DNA from 4 places in the Streptomyces sp. NPDC015346 genome. Region 1 is predicted to be linked to each of the others. Evidence: riboswitches for the same ligand, from Rfam matches in the RefSeq annotation. Region 1 holds a riboswitch; each other region holds the start of a gene.

What was found. A riboswitch is a leader RNA that binds a small molecule or an ion and turns the genes downstream of it on or off. The one in region 1 is predicted to bind cyclic di-AMP.
Region 2: another riboswitch for cyclic di-AMP. It lies ahead of ACF06X_RS07855 (peptidoglycan DD-metalloendopeptidase family protein); the one in region 1 lies ahead of ACF06X_RS13965 (transglycosylase SLT domain-containing protein).
Region 3: another riboswitch for cyclic di-AMP. It lies ahead of ACF06X_RS10400 (M23 family metallopeptidase); the one in region 1 lies ahead of ACF06X_RS13965 (transglycosylase SLT domain-containing protein).
Region 4: another riboswitch for cyclic di-AMP. It lies ahead of ACF06X_RS22805 (transglycosylase family protein); the one in region 1 lies ahead of ACF06X_RS13965 (transglycosylase SLT domain-containing protein).

Annotation. Positions count from the first base shown of each region.
Region 1 is NZ_JBIBTW010000003.1:699,916-703,468, reverse strand. Features, by position in the region: gene ACF06X_RS13975 (proline racemase family protein) at 1-803, shown strand, start outside; gene ACF06X_RS13970 (GntR family transcriptional regulator) at 927-1,682, shown strand; cyclic di-AMP (ydaO/yuaA leader) riboswitch at 1,933-2,119, shown strand; gene ACF06X_RS13965 (transglycosylase SLT domain-containing protein) at 2,125-3,000, shown strand; partial or broken gene ACF06X_RS13960 (phosphoribosyltransferase) at 3,106-3,553, opposite strand, start outside.
Region 2 is NZ_JBIBTW010000002.1:415,909-419,461, reverse strand. Features, by position in the region: gene ACF06X_RS07870 (helix-turn-helix domain-containing protein) at 1-30, shown strand, start outside; gene ACF06X_RS07865 (DUF6126 family protein) at 51-206, shown strand; gene ACF06X_RS07860 (tyrosine-protein phosphatase) at 225-1,037, opposite strand; cyclic di-AMP (ydaO/yuaA leader) riboswitch at 1,398-1,587, shown strand; gene ACF06X_RS07855 (peptidoglycan DD-metalloendopeptidase family protein) at 1,592-2,566, shown strand; gene ACF06X_RS07850 (SGNH/GDSL hydrolase family protein) at 2,716-3,510, shown strand; gene ACF06X_RS07845 (STM4011 family radical SAM protein) at 3,497-3,553, opposite strand, start outside.
Region 3 is NZ_JBIBTW010000002.1:984,019-987,571, forward strand. Features, by position in the region: gene ACF06X_RS10390 (HPr family phosphocarrier protein) at 124-405, shown strand; gene ACF06X_RS10395 (GntR family transcriptional regulator) at 645-1,328, opposite strand; gene ACF06X_RS10400 (M23 family metallopeptidase) at 1,572-2,354, opposite strand; cyclic di-AMP (ydaO/yuaA leader) riboswitch at 2,367-2,533, opposite strand; gene ACF06X_RS10405 (M16 family metallopeptidase) at 2,736-3,553, opposite strand, start outside.
Region 4 is NZ_JBIBTW010000006.1:90,116-93,668, reverse strand. Features, by position in the region: gene ACF06X_RS22815 (cytochrome P450) at 1-546, shown strand, start outside; gene ACF06X_RS22810 (transglycosylase family protein) at 670-1,692, shown strand; cyclic di-AMP (ydaO/yuaA leader) riboswitch at 1,951-2,121, shown strand; gene ACF06X_RS22805 (transglycosylase family protein) at 2,125-2,832, shown strand; gene eno (phosphopyruvate hydratase) at 3,151-3,553, shown strand, end outside.

The sequences.
Region 1 (3,553 bases):
TCCAGCCGCCGACCCGGCCGGACGCGGACGTCGGCGTCCTGTTCATCGAGGTGTCCGGGCTGCTGCCGATGTGCGGGCACGGCACGATCGGGGTGGCGACGGTGCTGGTGGAGACCGGGATGGTGCCGGTGACCGAGCCGGTGACCACCGTCCGCCTCGACACCCCCGCCGGTCTCGTGCGGGTGGAGGTACAGGTCGAGGACGGAGCGGCGAAGGCGGTGACGCTCACCAACGTTCCCGCCTTCTGCGCCGCACTGGACCGGGAGGTGAAGGTACCCGGGTACGGCACGGTCCCCTACGACCTGGCCTTCGGCGGCAACTTCTACGCCTTCGTCGAACTGGACGTGCTCGGGCTTCCGTTCGACCGCGCGCGCAAGGACGAGCTGCTCAAGGCGGGTCTGGCGGTCATGGAGGCCATCAACGCCGACGACCGGCCGGTGCACCCGGACCGGCCGGAGATCGGCGGCGTCAAACACGTCCATCTCACCGCGCCCGGCTCGGACGCGCGCCACTCGCGGCACGCCATGGCCATCCACCCCGGCTGGTTCGACCGCTCTCCGTGCGGCACCGGGACGTCGGCCAGGATGGCGCAACTGCACGCGCGGGGACGGCTTCCGCTGCACCAGGACTTCGTCAACGAGTCGTTCATCGGCACCCGCTTCACCGGCCGGCTGGTCGGCGAGACCGAGGTGGGCGAGGTACCGGCCGTGGTGCCGGCCATCACCGGCCGGGCGTGGATCACCGGTACGGCGCAGTACTTCCTGGACCCTGACGACCCGTTCCCCGCCGGGTTCCTGCTGTGACGGCCTCCCGCCGTACGTCCCGACACTGTCTCCCGCCGTGAAAACGTGAAATTGTACGCTGGTGCGGCGGCGCCTTCCCGCGACAGCCGGGCGGCGTGACAAGCGGAAGTCGGAGAACGGCACATGGGCCACCTGAAGCAGAGTCACCTCATCACCACCCGCGAGCGGCTGCGCGACCAGGTGGCCCACGCCCTGCGGGCCGCGCTGATCTCCGGCGAGCTGAAGCCCGGGGAGGTGTACTCGGCGCCCGGTCTGGCCGAGGACTTCGGGATCTCCGCGACGCCGGTCCGCGAGGCCATGCTCGACCTCGCCCGCGAGGGCCTGGTCGAGCCGGTGCGCAACAAGGGTTTCCGGGTCACCGAGGTCGACGAACGCGACCTCGACCAGTACACGGACATCCGGCTGCTCATCGAGGTGCCGACGGTGGGCCGGGTCACGCTCACGGCGGACCGCGCGGAGCTGCGCGCGCTGCGCCCGATCGCCGAGGACATCGTGGCGGCGGCCCGCGCCCACGACCTCATCGGCTACCTCGAATCCGACCGGCGCTTCCACCTCACGCTGCTCGGCCTCTCCGGCAACGAGCGCCTGGTCGAGACCGTCGGCGATCTGCGCAAGCGCTCCCGGCTCTACGGCCTGACCGCGCTGGACGAGCGGGGCGAGCTGCTGCCCTCCGCCGAGGAGCACCTGGAGCTGCTCGACCTCATGCTGGCCGGCGACGCGATGGGCGCCGAGGCCTGCATGGTCCGCCACCTCAGCCACGTACGGTCCCTGTGGGCGCGGGACGACTCCCGTACGGTGCCGGCCGGCCCGCGCGGGAGCGCCGGGACGGTGGGCCGGCCGCGCGGCCCTCGCCAGGACGTACGCCCAACCAGGGCATGAACTCCCGAATCGGACAGAAGCACCCTTTCCCTCCTTCTGCTTCGATATCGCCTATCAGGGCTGATGCATGGCGATGACCGATATTCCCTGCCGGTGACATGAATCACCCTCAGGGAAATCCCGGGTCGTCACCCGACCGCACCCCCTTGCGCGTCAAGGAAGTTCGGAGTCGAGGAAACCAGGGGCGGAAATAACGGAGACTCGCCGCGTCTTGTTTCCGCCGGTATTTCTCGCCTACGGTCACCTCCATTCGGACGGATCGCCGAATCCTGCCACCGTCCGAAAACCCGATCATTACACCCGTCGGCAGGAGCGGGGGACCCAGGTATTTCGCCGGTCCGGATTTCCGGACCGGCTCGGGGTGAAGCCGCACGTGTGCGGCCGGGCATCTCCAGCCCGAACCCGACAGCTCACCCCGCAGGCGCCGGAGAGGAATCCCAACATGCCCGCTCACGGTAAGCACCGGCGCCCCAAGACCCGTCTCCGTCCGCTCAGCCGCGGCATCGCCCTGGCGAGCACGGGTGGCGCCGCCCTCGCGCTGCCCCTGGTCGCCACGGCCGCCGCCCACGCCGCGCCCGCGACGGCCCCCGCGGTCGCCACCGAGAAGACCGTCGTCAACTCGGTGGAAAAGATCAAGAATGCAATTCCCGCCGGAAAGGAATCGGTGCGCAAGACGTACACGGTCGTATCCGGCGACTCGCTTTCGGCGATCGCTCAGGAACAGCGTGTGCGGGGCGGCTGGAAGGCTCTGTACCGGACCAATCGAAGTGTCGTCGGTGACAACCCGTCACTTATCCACCCCGGTCTCGAACTGACGATCCGCCCGCTGACCGGCACCGCCCCGCAGGCGAAGCCGAAGCCCGCCGCGAAGCCGAAGCCGAAGGCCAAGCCGGCGAAGGACACCGGCACCGCCGGCGACCGGGCCAGCCGCTCGCAGGAGCGGACCGCCCCGGCGGCCCCGGCTCCGGCCGCGGCCCCGGCGGCCGCGAAGAGCTACAGCAACGACCTCGACGGCTGGATCCGGGAGTCGCTGGACGTCATGGCGCGGTACGGCATCCCCGGTTCGTACGAGGGCATCCACCGCAACATCATGCGCGAGTCGTCCGGCAACCCGCAGGCCATCAACCTCTGGGACTCCAACGCCGTCAAGGGCACCCCCTCGAAGGGTCTCCTCCAGGTCATCGAGCCGACCTTCCTCGCCTACCACGTGCCCGGCACCTCGATGGACCTCTTCGACCCGGTCGCCAACATCACCGCCGCGTGCAACTACGCCGCGGACCGGTACGGCTCCATCGACAACGTCAACGGGCCCTACTAGGACGCCCCCACCTCCTGACCCGTCGGCGAGGACCCGTGGAGTTCACCTCCGCGGGTCCTCGCCGGCTCGGCGCGCGGCCTCGTCGTGCGCGGCCTTGTCGTCCGCCGCGTGGCCGCGCTCCAGGCAGGCGATGACCTCCTCGTCCGGGGTCTGCGAGAAGTCCGCGTAGAACTGGCCGATCGCGTAGAAGAACTCCGGCTCCCGCACGGCGACGGCCTCGTCCACCTCCCCGCCGAGCCGGGCCGGCCAGCCGTGGGGCGCGACCGGCACCGCGAGCACGATCCGCGCGGCCCCCCGGGCGCGGACCACCCGGCAGGCGGCGAGCGCCGTCGACCCCGTGGCCAGGCCGTCGTCCACCACCACGGCCGTGCGGCCGTCGAGCGGGACCGGTCGCCGCGCCCCGCGATAGCGCTGGACGCGCTCAAGCAGCACCCCCCGCTCCCGCTCCTCGACGGCGTCGACATCGCGGTCGGAGACCCCCGTCTCCCGCAGGACCCGCTCGTTGAGGACCCGTACGCCGTCCTCGCCGATGGCGCCCATGGCCAGCTCGGGC
Region 2 (3,553 bases), on a different contig from region 1:
CTCGGCACCGGCACTCCTCGTCTCCGCTGAACCCGACCGAAAGGGCAGAGATGTCCGAAAAGCCAGTTCCGACCACCGGCGAGGAGCGCGGGGACGGGAAGTTCCCCAAGGGGCTGGTCCTCCGGCTCTTCGCCTACCTGGTGGCCGGCCACCTCTTCGCCGGCTTCCTCTACCTGCTCTTCATGCTCGGCGGCCAGAACCACTAGCGGGCCGGGCTGCGTGGGCTACGCCTCGGTGACGAGGCGCTCGCGCAGCCGCTCGCGCGTCGCGGGGGAGAGCTTCAGGCCGTCCGAGAGGTAGCTCTCGACCGTGCCCCAGTTCTGCTCGATCGTCTCGAACGCCGCCCGCAAGTACTCCAGGCGCGCGTCGAAGAGCGGGCTGAGCAGCTCCATCACCTCGGGCGACAGGGCGTCGGCGGCCGTGGAGCTGCGGCGCACCTTGTAGCGGCGGTGCGGGTCGTTCGACTTCACGTAGTCGGCCTCGATGGCCTCGCGCTCGACCCCCACCGCGAGCAGCGAGATGGCTATGGAGAGGCCCGCCCGGTCCTTGCCGGCCGCGCAGTGCATGAGGGCGGGGACGCTGTCCTCGGCCATCGCGTGCAGGACGCGGCTGTGCTCCGCCGTCCGCTCGGCAATCATCTTCCGGTATGAATCGGACATTCGGGCCGCCGCCTTGCCGTCGGCGAGCACCGAGCGGAGCTGCTCGATGTTGCCGGTGCTCACCAGCTTCCAGAACTCCTTGCCGTCGGCCGGGTCGTTGAGCGGTATGTTCACATTTCGTACACCCGGAAGCTCGACATCGGGCCCCTCGACCTTCCGGTCCGCCTGGTTGCGGAAGTCGAAGATGGTGTGCAGCCCCAGGCCGGCGAGGAACGCCGCGTCCTCCTCGGTGGCGTGCGCCAGGTGGCCGCTGCGGAAGAGCCGCCCGAACCGCACCGACCTGCCGTCCACGGTCGGCAGGCCGCCCACGTCCCGGAAGTTGCGTACCCCGCTCAGCTCGGGCTCGGTCGACGGGACCTGCGGCAGCTGCTGCGTCACGAGTGCTCCTGAGTGTTGTGAGGATGTTCGACGATACGAGATCGGTTCCTCGGGCAATCATCCCGGGTCGGCTTCCCTCGGCACACCCCTCGGGCGGGAATGAGCTGTCTGTCCGAATTGGGACATTAGAGATAACGCGCCCTGATTGCAGGGGAGATGGTCTCCGGCGCGTGAGCAGCGTCATAACTGTGACGGAACGTGCCTGATCGTCCCGGGCAATTCCCCTGCGCGAAAAGGAGATCCAGGTTCCGTCATCGACGGAGGGTGACCGGAATTCCGGGCGAATTCCAAGCCGGAGAATGCGAGACGAATCCGACGGCTTGTTCGCGCCGACCCCACTCGTCTACGGTCACCGTCAATCCGGTCGGACCGCCGAATCCTGCCACCGTCCGGAATCCGCACCCACCCCACGTACGGCAGGAGCGGGGGACCCAGGTAGTACGCCGTTCCGGTCGTTTCCGGACGGCTTGGGGTCAAGTCGCGTGAAAACGCGGCCGGACATCTCCAGTCCGCACCCGACAGCTCACCTCGTAGGCGACGGAGAGGAATTCGTCATGCCCGCAAAGGGTAAGCACCGCCGCCCGAAGGTCAACCCGCTCACTCGCGGATTCGTCGCCGCCGGTACCGGCGGCGCCGTCGTCGCCCTCCCGCTCCTCGGCGCCACCGGCGCCCACGCCGCGGAGAAGGCCGCTCCCGCCGTGACGCCCCAGCAGGCCGTCGCCGCCGTCGCCGCTCCGGCCAAGGCCCCGGCCGCGCCCGCCGCCAAGGCCAAGCCCACCACGTACTCCGTCGTCGCCGGCGACTACCTGTCCAAGATCGCCGCCGAGCACCACCTGGCCGGCGGCTGGAAGAAGCTCTACGCCGACAACCGCGAGGTCGTGGGCGAGAACCCGTCGCTGATCCTGCCGGGCATGAAGCTCACCCTCGGCGCCAAGTCGCCGGCCAAGGCGTCCGCGCCCAAGGCCGCCGCGCCGAAGGCCGCGCCGAAGGCGGCCCCCAAGGCCGCGCCCAAGACGGAGAAGTCCTCCTCCGGTTCGGCCGAGTCGCGCAGCTCGCGCTCCACCGAGCGCACCACGGTGGAGTCCGCCCCGGCGGCCCCGGCCGCCCCCGCGCAGGCCGCGTCCTCCGGCTGGGTCGCCCCGGTCTCCGGCGGCGTCTCCACGCCGTACCGCGCCTCCGGCTCCATGTGGTCCTCCGGCTACCACACCGGTGTCGACTTCATGGCCTCCTCCGGCACCTCCGTGAAGGCCGTCGGCCCGGGCACCGTCCACTCCGCCGGCTGGAGCGGCTCGTACGGCAACGAGGTCGTCATCCAGCACGCGGACGGCACGTACTCGCAGTACGCGCACCTCTCCTCCCTCTCCGTCTCCGCCGGCCAGAGCGTCAGCGGTGGCGACCAGATCGGCCTGTCCGGCTCGACCGGCAACTCCAGCGGTCCGCACCTGCACTTCGAAATGCGCACCGGGCCGAGCTACGGCTCCGACATCGACCCGCTGGCCTACCTGCGCCAGCACGGCGTCGGCGTCTGATCCACATACGCCAGAGAGGCCCGGCACCCGCGTGCCGGGCCTCGGCGTATTCCGGCTTTGGGCAATCTTGACCGGTGGCGTATCTCACCCGCCGTCAACCCCTCCTTACGGTCGCGTAGGTCACACCCGTAAGGGAAAGATGTGTTCCCGTGGCAGACGATTCGAGATCAAGAGACACGCACGTATTCGGGTCGTACGCGGCGATCGGTGACAGCTTCACCGAGGGCGTCGGAGACCCCGGGCCCGACGGGAGATACGTCGGCTGGGCGGATCGCTTCGCGGTCCTGCTGGCCGACCGACTGCCCGAGCCCGACGCGTTCCGTTACGCCAACCTGGCCGTACGCGGCCGCCTCCTGGACCAGATCGTGGCCGAGCAGGTGCCGAGGGCGAAGCAACTCGCCCCCGATCTGGTGTCCTTCTGCGCGGGCGGCAACGACATCATCCGCCCCGGCAGTGACCCCGACGACGTCGCCGAGCGCTTCGAGCGCGCCGTCGCCGAGCTGACGTCCGCCGTGGGCACGGTCATGGTGACGACCGGCTTCGACACCCGTGACGTTCCCGTCCTCCGGCACCTGCGCGGCAAGATCGCCACCTACACGGCCCACGTCCGCGCCATCGCCGACCGCTACGGCTGTCCGGTCCTGGACCTGTGGTCGCTCAAGTCCGTCCAGGACAGGCGGGCTTGGGACGCCGACCGGCTGCACCTGTCGCCCGAGGGCCACACCCGGGTCGCGCTGCGCGCCGCCCAGGTCCTCGGCATCGAGGTACCGGCCGACCCGGACCAGGCCTGGCCGCCGCTGCCGCCGCGCGGCCCGCTCGAGGTCCGCCGCGACGACATCCAGTGGGCCAGGGAGTACCTGGTGCCGTGGATCGGGCGGCGGCTGCGGGGTGAGAGCTCCGGCGACCACGTGGCGGCCAAGCGCCCGGACCTCATGCCCCTGTAGCGGCTCGGGCGGTGGTTCCCGTGGTGGTTCCGGCGGTGGGGGC
Region 3 (3,553 bases), on a different contig from region 1:
CGCGGCGCGGGCAGGGTAGGAAGGCCGCACGCCGTCCCGCCGGGACCGGAGGCCGGTACGAGCACCTCTTCGACCCGTGAGAGACTGGTCTAGACAACCCGCTAAGACTTGAAGGGCAACACCATGGCTGAGCGCCGCGTCAACGTCGGTTGGGCCGAGGGCCTGCACGCCCGCCCCGCCTCCATCTTCGTCCGTGCGGCCACGGCTTCCGGCGTCCCGGTGACGATCGCGAAGGCCGATGGCAACCCGGTGAACGCCGCGTCGATGCTCGCGGTGCTCGGCCTGGGCGCTCAGGGCGGCGAGGAGATCGTGCTCGCTTCGGACGCGGAGGGCGCCGAGGCCGCGCTCGACCGCCTGGCGAAGCTGGTCGCCGAGGGGCTCGACGAGCTTCCCGAGACGGTCTGACCTTCCCGGAACGGTCCGACGGACCATTCCCGAGACGCCGCACCCGCCGGAATCACGGCGGCTGCGGCGTCTTCCTTTTCCGGGACCCCTCGGACGCCCAATCCGGAGAACGCGAATTCCAGGCAGCGTGAATTCCAGGCAGCGTGAATTCCAGGCAGCCCTAATTTCCGGGCAGCCCTAATTTCCGGGCAGCACGCCTCCGCCCGCCGAATAACCCCTCTTTGTATACGGCCCCGTCGTTAATTCCGGACACCCGCGGTGTTTACGACATGTTGCGAAACCCTCACACGTCCCCGCTCCGGCCGCTTGAGCCGATGGAGAGCCAGGGAGCGCTCGGCGTGCAGCGCGGTCAGCGCGCGCGCCCTCTCGGCGTCGCCGCGCGCCACGGCGTCCACGATCGCCCCGTGCTCGGCCCATGCCTCCACGGGCTGGGCGGCGGGCTCGACCGCGTACATCCAGGCGATCTTGTGACGCAGCTGGGTGAGCAGCGCGGTGAGCGCCGGGCTGCCGGAGGCCTGGGCGAGCGTCTCGTGGAACCAGCCGCCCAGTGACCGCAGATCCTCGCCCTGCCCACGCCGTGCCCGCTCCTGCCCCAGCCTGACCAGGCCCCGCAGCACCTTGAGATGGGCCTCGGTCCGCCGCTGGGCGGCGCGGGCGGCCCCGAGCGGCTCCAGGAGCGCCCGTACGTCCAGCAGGTCCGCCGCCTCCTGCTCGGTGGGCTCGGCGACCTGGGCCCCCGCGTGGCGGCGGGTGGTCACGAAGCCCTCGGACTCCAGGGTGCGCAGCGCCTCGCGGACCGGGACGCGGGAGACTCCGTAACGGCGGGCCAGCTGCTCCTCCGTCAGCCGGCTGCCGGGCTCAAGGACACCGGAGACGATGTCGTCCCGGATCGCCGTGCATACCGAGTGCGCGGGAATGCGCATGTTCGACCTCCGCCTTGATCCGCGCGAAACCCATCCGATTGATGTCCGCTCGACGTCCGTTGACGTCTGTTCGTCGACTCTTCGGTGACTCTATTGCAGCAGGGCGGAATTTCCGATGGTTACCGGTGATCCATGGATATCTTTTGGCCAGCGAAAAGCCCCGGCTCTGTACGAGCCGGGGCTTTTCTGACGTGTGCGTGTATGACGTGTGCGTGTATGACGTGCGCGTGGGGGACGGGCGGGTCAGACGTTCACGCCGCGGGCGCGCAGGTACGCGACCGGGTTGATGTCGGAGCCGTACTCGGCGCTCGTGCGGGCCTCGAAGTGGAGGTGCGGGCCGGTCGAGTTGCCGGTGGAGCCGGAGATGCCTATTTGCTGGCCCGGCGTGACGGACTGGCCGACCGAGACGGTGACGGCCGACAGGTGGCCGTACTGGGTGTAGGTGCCGTCGTGCATCCGGATGACGACGTTGTTGCCGTACGCGCCGCCCCAGCCGGCCTCGACGACGGTGCCGGTGCCGACCGAGACGACCGTGCTGCCGTAGGCGGCGTGGAAGTCGACGCCGGAGTGGCTGCCGGAGGACCAGAGCGAGCCGCCGGTCTGGTAGCCCGTGGTGACGTACGAGCCGGCCACGGGAAGCTGGAAGGAGTTCAGGCGCTTGCGCTCGGCCTCGCGGGCGGCGCGCTCCTTGGCCTCGCGGATCTCCTTGGCGCGGGCCTCGGCCTTGCGCTTGGCCTCGGCCTTCCGCGCGGCCTCGGCCTTCGCCCGGGCCTCCGCCTCGGCGGCCTCGCGCTCCTGCGCGGCGGCCTGGGCGTCGATCGTGTCGGCGAGGGCGTCGGCGGCGACGACCTGGGTCAGGCCGGTGTCCTCGACGGAGCGGGTGTCCGCGTCGGCGGCGAACGCCGGGGAGGCGAGGGTTCCGATGACGCCGGTGGTGGCGAGGGTCGCGACGCCGGCGATGCCCGCGCCTCGGCGCGACAGACGGCTCGGACCACGATGCTTCCCGGTGGCACGGGTGAACGCCATGTAGTGGCTGATCCTTTCCTTCCTTCTCGCCTACCGGGTTAGCTGACGGGTTCGGAGCAGGAAGGTCTCCTACGGGCCCCTCCGCACGGGTGCGAAGGCGTCCGATTCACCCCAGGGACTTGGTGTGGGTCCCCGGCTCCCCAGGCTCGCGCCTGACGGGGACTCGGCGATGACTGTCCGATGCCGCGGGTGCGGCGGGTGCAACTGGCGAACAGCCGGACCGACGCTAAGCGGACCGTCTTTCAATCACCAAACAGACACGGATATTTGTAAGACATGCCACAGGGCAGACAGCCACCCTCCGCCTCAATCCGGACAAACGGCGAGGACCCCGACGTACCCTGACGTCGGGGTCCTCCAGGTGAGGTTCGGGAGCCTCGATCAGCCGGGGACAACCGTCACTTCGCCGATGCCGAGGGCGCGCACCGGCTCCTCGATCTGCGCCGCGTCACCGACGAGCACGGTGACCAGACGGTCCACCGGGAAGGCGTTGACGACGGCCGCCGTCGCCTCCACCGTGCCGGTCTCCGCAAGGCGCGCGTACAACTGCGCCTGGAAATCGTCCGGAAGGTGCTGCTCGACCTGGTCGGCGAGCGTCCCCGCGACGGAGGCCGCGGTCTCGTACTTCAGCGGGGCAACGCCCACCAGGTTCTGCACGGCCACATCACGCTCGGCGTCCGTCAGGCCCTCCGCCGCGAGGGTGCGCAGCACCTTCCACAGGTCGTCGAGGGCCGGCCCGGTGTTGGGCGTGTCGACGGAGCCGCTGATGGCGAGCATCGAGGCGCCGTTGCCCTTGCCGTCGGAGCGGAGCACCTGCCCGAACGCCCGCACACCGTAGGTGTAGCCCTTCTCCTCCCGCAGGACGCGGTCCAGGCGGGAGGTGAGGGTGCCGCCGAGGCAGTACGTGCCGAGGACCTGGGCCGGCCAGACGCGGTCGTGCCGGTCGGCGCCGACGCGGCCGATCAGCAGCTGCGTCTGGACGGCGCCCGGGCGGTCCACGACGACCACACGGCCGGTGTCGTCGGCCGTGATCGGGGGGACCGGACGAGGCTCCGCCGTGTCCCCGGTCCAGGCGCCCAGCGTCTCGGCGAGGACCTTGTCCAGGTCCACGTCGGTCAGATCGCCCACGATGACGGCGGTGGCCGTGGCGGGCCGGACGTATCCCTCGTAGAAGGCGCGGACCGCGGCCGCGTCGATCG
Region 4 (3,553 bases), on a different contig from region 1:
GCGATGGCGTTCATCCTTCTCTTCGCCGGGTTCGAGACGACGGTCAACCTGGTGGGCAACGGCGTGTACGCGCTGCTGCGCAACCCGGGGGAGCGCGAACGCCTCCAGGCCTCGCTCGCGGCGGGGGAGCGGGACCTCCTGGAGACCGGCGTCGAGGAGCTGCTGCGCTACGACGGGCCGGTGGAGCTGGCGACCTGGCGGTACGCCATGGAGCCGCTGACGATCGGCGGGCAGGAGATCCCGGCGGGGGATCCGGTGCTCGTGGTGCTCGCGGCGGCCGACCGGGACCCGGAGCGGTTCGACGCGCCGGACACGCTCGATCTGTCCCGCCGTGACAACCAGCATCTGGGATACGGGCACGGCATCCATTACTGCATCGGCGCCCCGCTCGCCCGTCTCGAAGGCCAGATCGCCCTGGCGACCCTGCTGACGCGTCTGCCGGACCTGCGACTCGCGGTCGATCCCGCCGATCTGCGGTGGCGCGGCGGGCTCATCATGCGCGGATTGCGCACGCTTCCGGTGGAGTTTGCCCCAGTTGCGAGCTGACGTGGACTGACGGGCCGTCAAGACTGTGACTTTTACGTGATCTCCGCTGCATCGACTTGTGACAAGCGTTCGAATGCCGCTACGTTCACCGTCACCTCAGCAGTCACGCGAAAGGCACTCCGCATGCGCTCCGGGAACGGTCGACACCGCAGACCCCGCCAGGCCCCCGCCCTCGTCGTCGCCGCAGGCGTGACCGGATCGGCCCTCGCGCTGCCGTTGCTCGGCGCGGGTTCCGCCTCGGCCGCCGACGCCGCCACGTGGGACCGCGTCGCCGAATGCGAATCGGGAGGCCTGTGGAGCGCCCACTTCGGCAACGGGCTCTACGGCGGGCTCCAGTTCACGCAGGAGACCTGGGAGACCTACGGCGGTCTGGCGTACGCGTCCAGCGCGGACCTCGCCAGCCGCGCCCAGCAGATCGCGGTGGCCGAGAAGGCGCTCGCCGCGGGCTCCACCCAGTGGGCCACCTGCGCCCCCATCGCCGGCCTGACGAACGACGGCGCCGCCCCCGACGTCGACCCCGGACCGCCCGTCACGCCGACCGAGCCCACGGGCCCGGTCGAGGAGTCGGACTGGACCTCCGGCCTCGCGACCGCCCCCGGATCGGCCACCGCCTCTCCCGACGCGCCCGAGGCGCCCGAGACCGCGCCGGCCGCGCCGACGACACCCGCCGCGCCGACGACGCCCGCCGCGCCCGTGACGCCGGACGCCTCGACGCCCACCGGAACGCCGGCCACCGGGACCCCGTCCCCGGCCGGCACGACGCCCGCCGCGCCCGCCGCGCCCACCGCACCGGCGGCCCCCGGCACCGGCAAGCACCGCGGCGACGCGGCCCCGGAAGAGACGGTCAATACGGACAAGAGCCCGGAAACCGGTCGTCACGCCTCGCCGGCTGACGGGGCGACAGCCGGCGCGGCTCCCGTCGAGGGGTCAAGCGATTCGGGCAGCACGGACAGTGCGGGCACTTCGGGTGAATACACCGTCAGGCCGGGCGACAGTCTCTCCGAGATCGCTCAGAAGAACGAGCTGCCCGGAGGCTGGGCCTCCCTCTACGACGCCAACCGCCGGACGGTGGGCGTCGATCCGGACCTCATCCTCCCTGGCCAGAGTCTCGATCTGACGCTCGGACTGGCCCAGCCGCAGGGGTAGTTCGGGACCCTATGTCCGGTTCTGTCGAAGTGAGACATGAGTCTCTTCGCCCGAACTGGCGTGCCGCGTCCGCAAAGTCTGCTCTTGTCGCCTCTCACCTGCGCAAACACCCTTTATCGGCACGCAAGTGGGGGCGATATGTCCCTCTTGGGCTTCTTTGAACTTCGGAGAGGTCTGTGTCTACGGTCGTCATCGCTCGCCACCGCGGGCCCCGTCGACCGGTACGCCGAATCCTGCCGTCGGCCGATGGGAACAGTCGTCGCGTCAGCGCCGAAGGCAGGAGCGGGGGACCCAAGGTAAGTGCCGTCCCCGGCCGTCAGACAGACGGCCGACGGATCGGCTTGGGGTGAAGCCGCGCGCCAGTCGCGCGGCCGGGCAGCTCACGCCCGAACCCGACAGCTCACCTCGTAGGCGTCGGTGAGGAGAAGTCCCATGCTGTTTTCCGCCAAGGGCAAACACCGCCGTCCCTCCAAGGCCGCCCGCGCCGTCGCCCTCGCCGGGGTCGCCGGCGTCGCCGTCGCCGCCCCCCTGATGACCGCAGGCTCCGCCTCGGCCGCGACCGCCTCCGAGTGGGACGCCGTCGCCCAGTGCGAGTCCGGTGGCAACTGGTCCATCAACACCGGCAACGGCTACTACGGTGGCCTGCAGTTCTCGACCTCCACCTGGGCCGCCTACGGTGGCACCGCGTACGCCGCCACCGCCGACCAGGCCTCGAAGTCGCAGCAGATCGAGATCGCCGAGAAGGTCCTCGCCGGCCAGGGCAAGGGTGCCTGGCCGAGCTGTGGCGTGGGCCTCTCCAGCGCCTCCTACACCGGTGGCGCCGCCGAGAGCGCGCCGCAGCAGAGCGCCCCGCAGCCGCAGGAGCGCAAGGCCGAGCAGCCGACGACCCGCAGCGAGCAGCGCACCGCGCCCAAGGCCGCGGCGAAGAAGGCCGAGCCGAAGAAGACCGTCACCACGCCGACCGGCAAGAAGGTCGCGAAGGGCGACGGCGAGTACAAGGTCGTCGCCGGCGACACCCTGAGCAAGATCGCCGCCGCGCACGACGTCAAGGGCGGCTGGGAGAAGCTCTTCCAGCTCAACAAGGACATCGTCGACGACGCCGACCTGATCTACCCGGGCCAGCAGCTTCACCTGAAGTGAGCCCGGCGGCCCGTGTGAGTCCGGCGGCTCCCACGGGTCCCAGGACCCCCAGGGGTCCGATGACCCTCCCGCGGTGACCACCCCGGTCCGGCGCGCCCCTTCCCCCGTGGCGCGCCGGGCCGGGGTTTCCCCTGTTACCGGTGAGTAGTTCTGGGGTCCTATGACCCCAAACGCATGCCCTTGGGTCCTTTTTCGTCCCAGCGGGCGGGCGCCCGGCCGACCGGAGCCCCGGAGCCGGTTAGGCTCTTGTCGCAAGGCCGAAGCGACCCTGCACAAGTGTTCGTCACATCTAGCGTCACATCCCAGAAGGAGATGCTCGTGCCGTCCATCGACGTCGTCGTAGCCCGGGAAATCCTGGACTCCCGAGGCAACCCCACGGTCGAGGTCGAGGTCGGCCTCGACGACGGCAGCACCGGCCGTGCTGCCGTTCCGTCCGGTGCCTCCACCGGAGCGTTCGAGGCCATTGAGCTCCGTGACGGAGACAAGAGCCGCTACATGGGCAAGGGCGTGGAGAAGGCCGTTCTCGCCGTCATCGAGCAGATCGGCCCGGAGCTCGTCGGCTACGACGCCACCGAGCAGCGCCTGATCGACCAGGCGATGTTCGACCTGGACGCCACGGACAACAAGGCCTCGCTCGGCGCCAACGCCATCCTCGGCGTCTCCCTCGCCGTCGCGCACGCCGCCTCCGAGGCCTCCGACCTCCCGCTCTTCCGCTACCTCG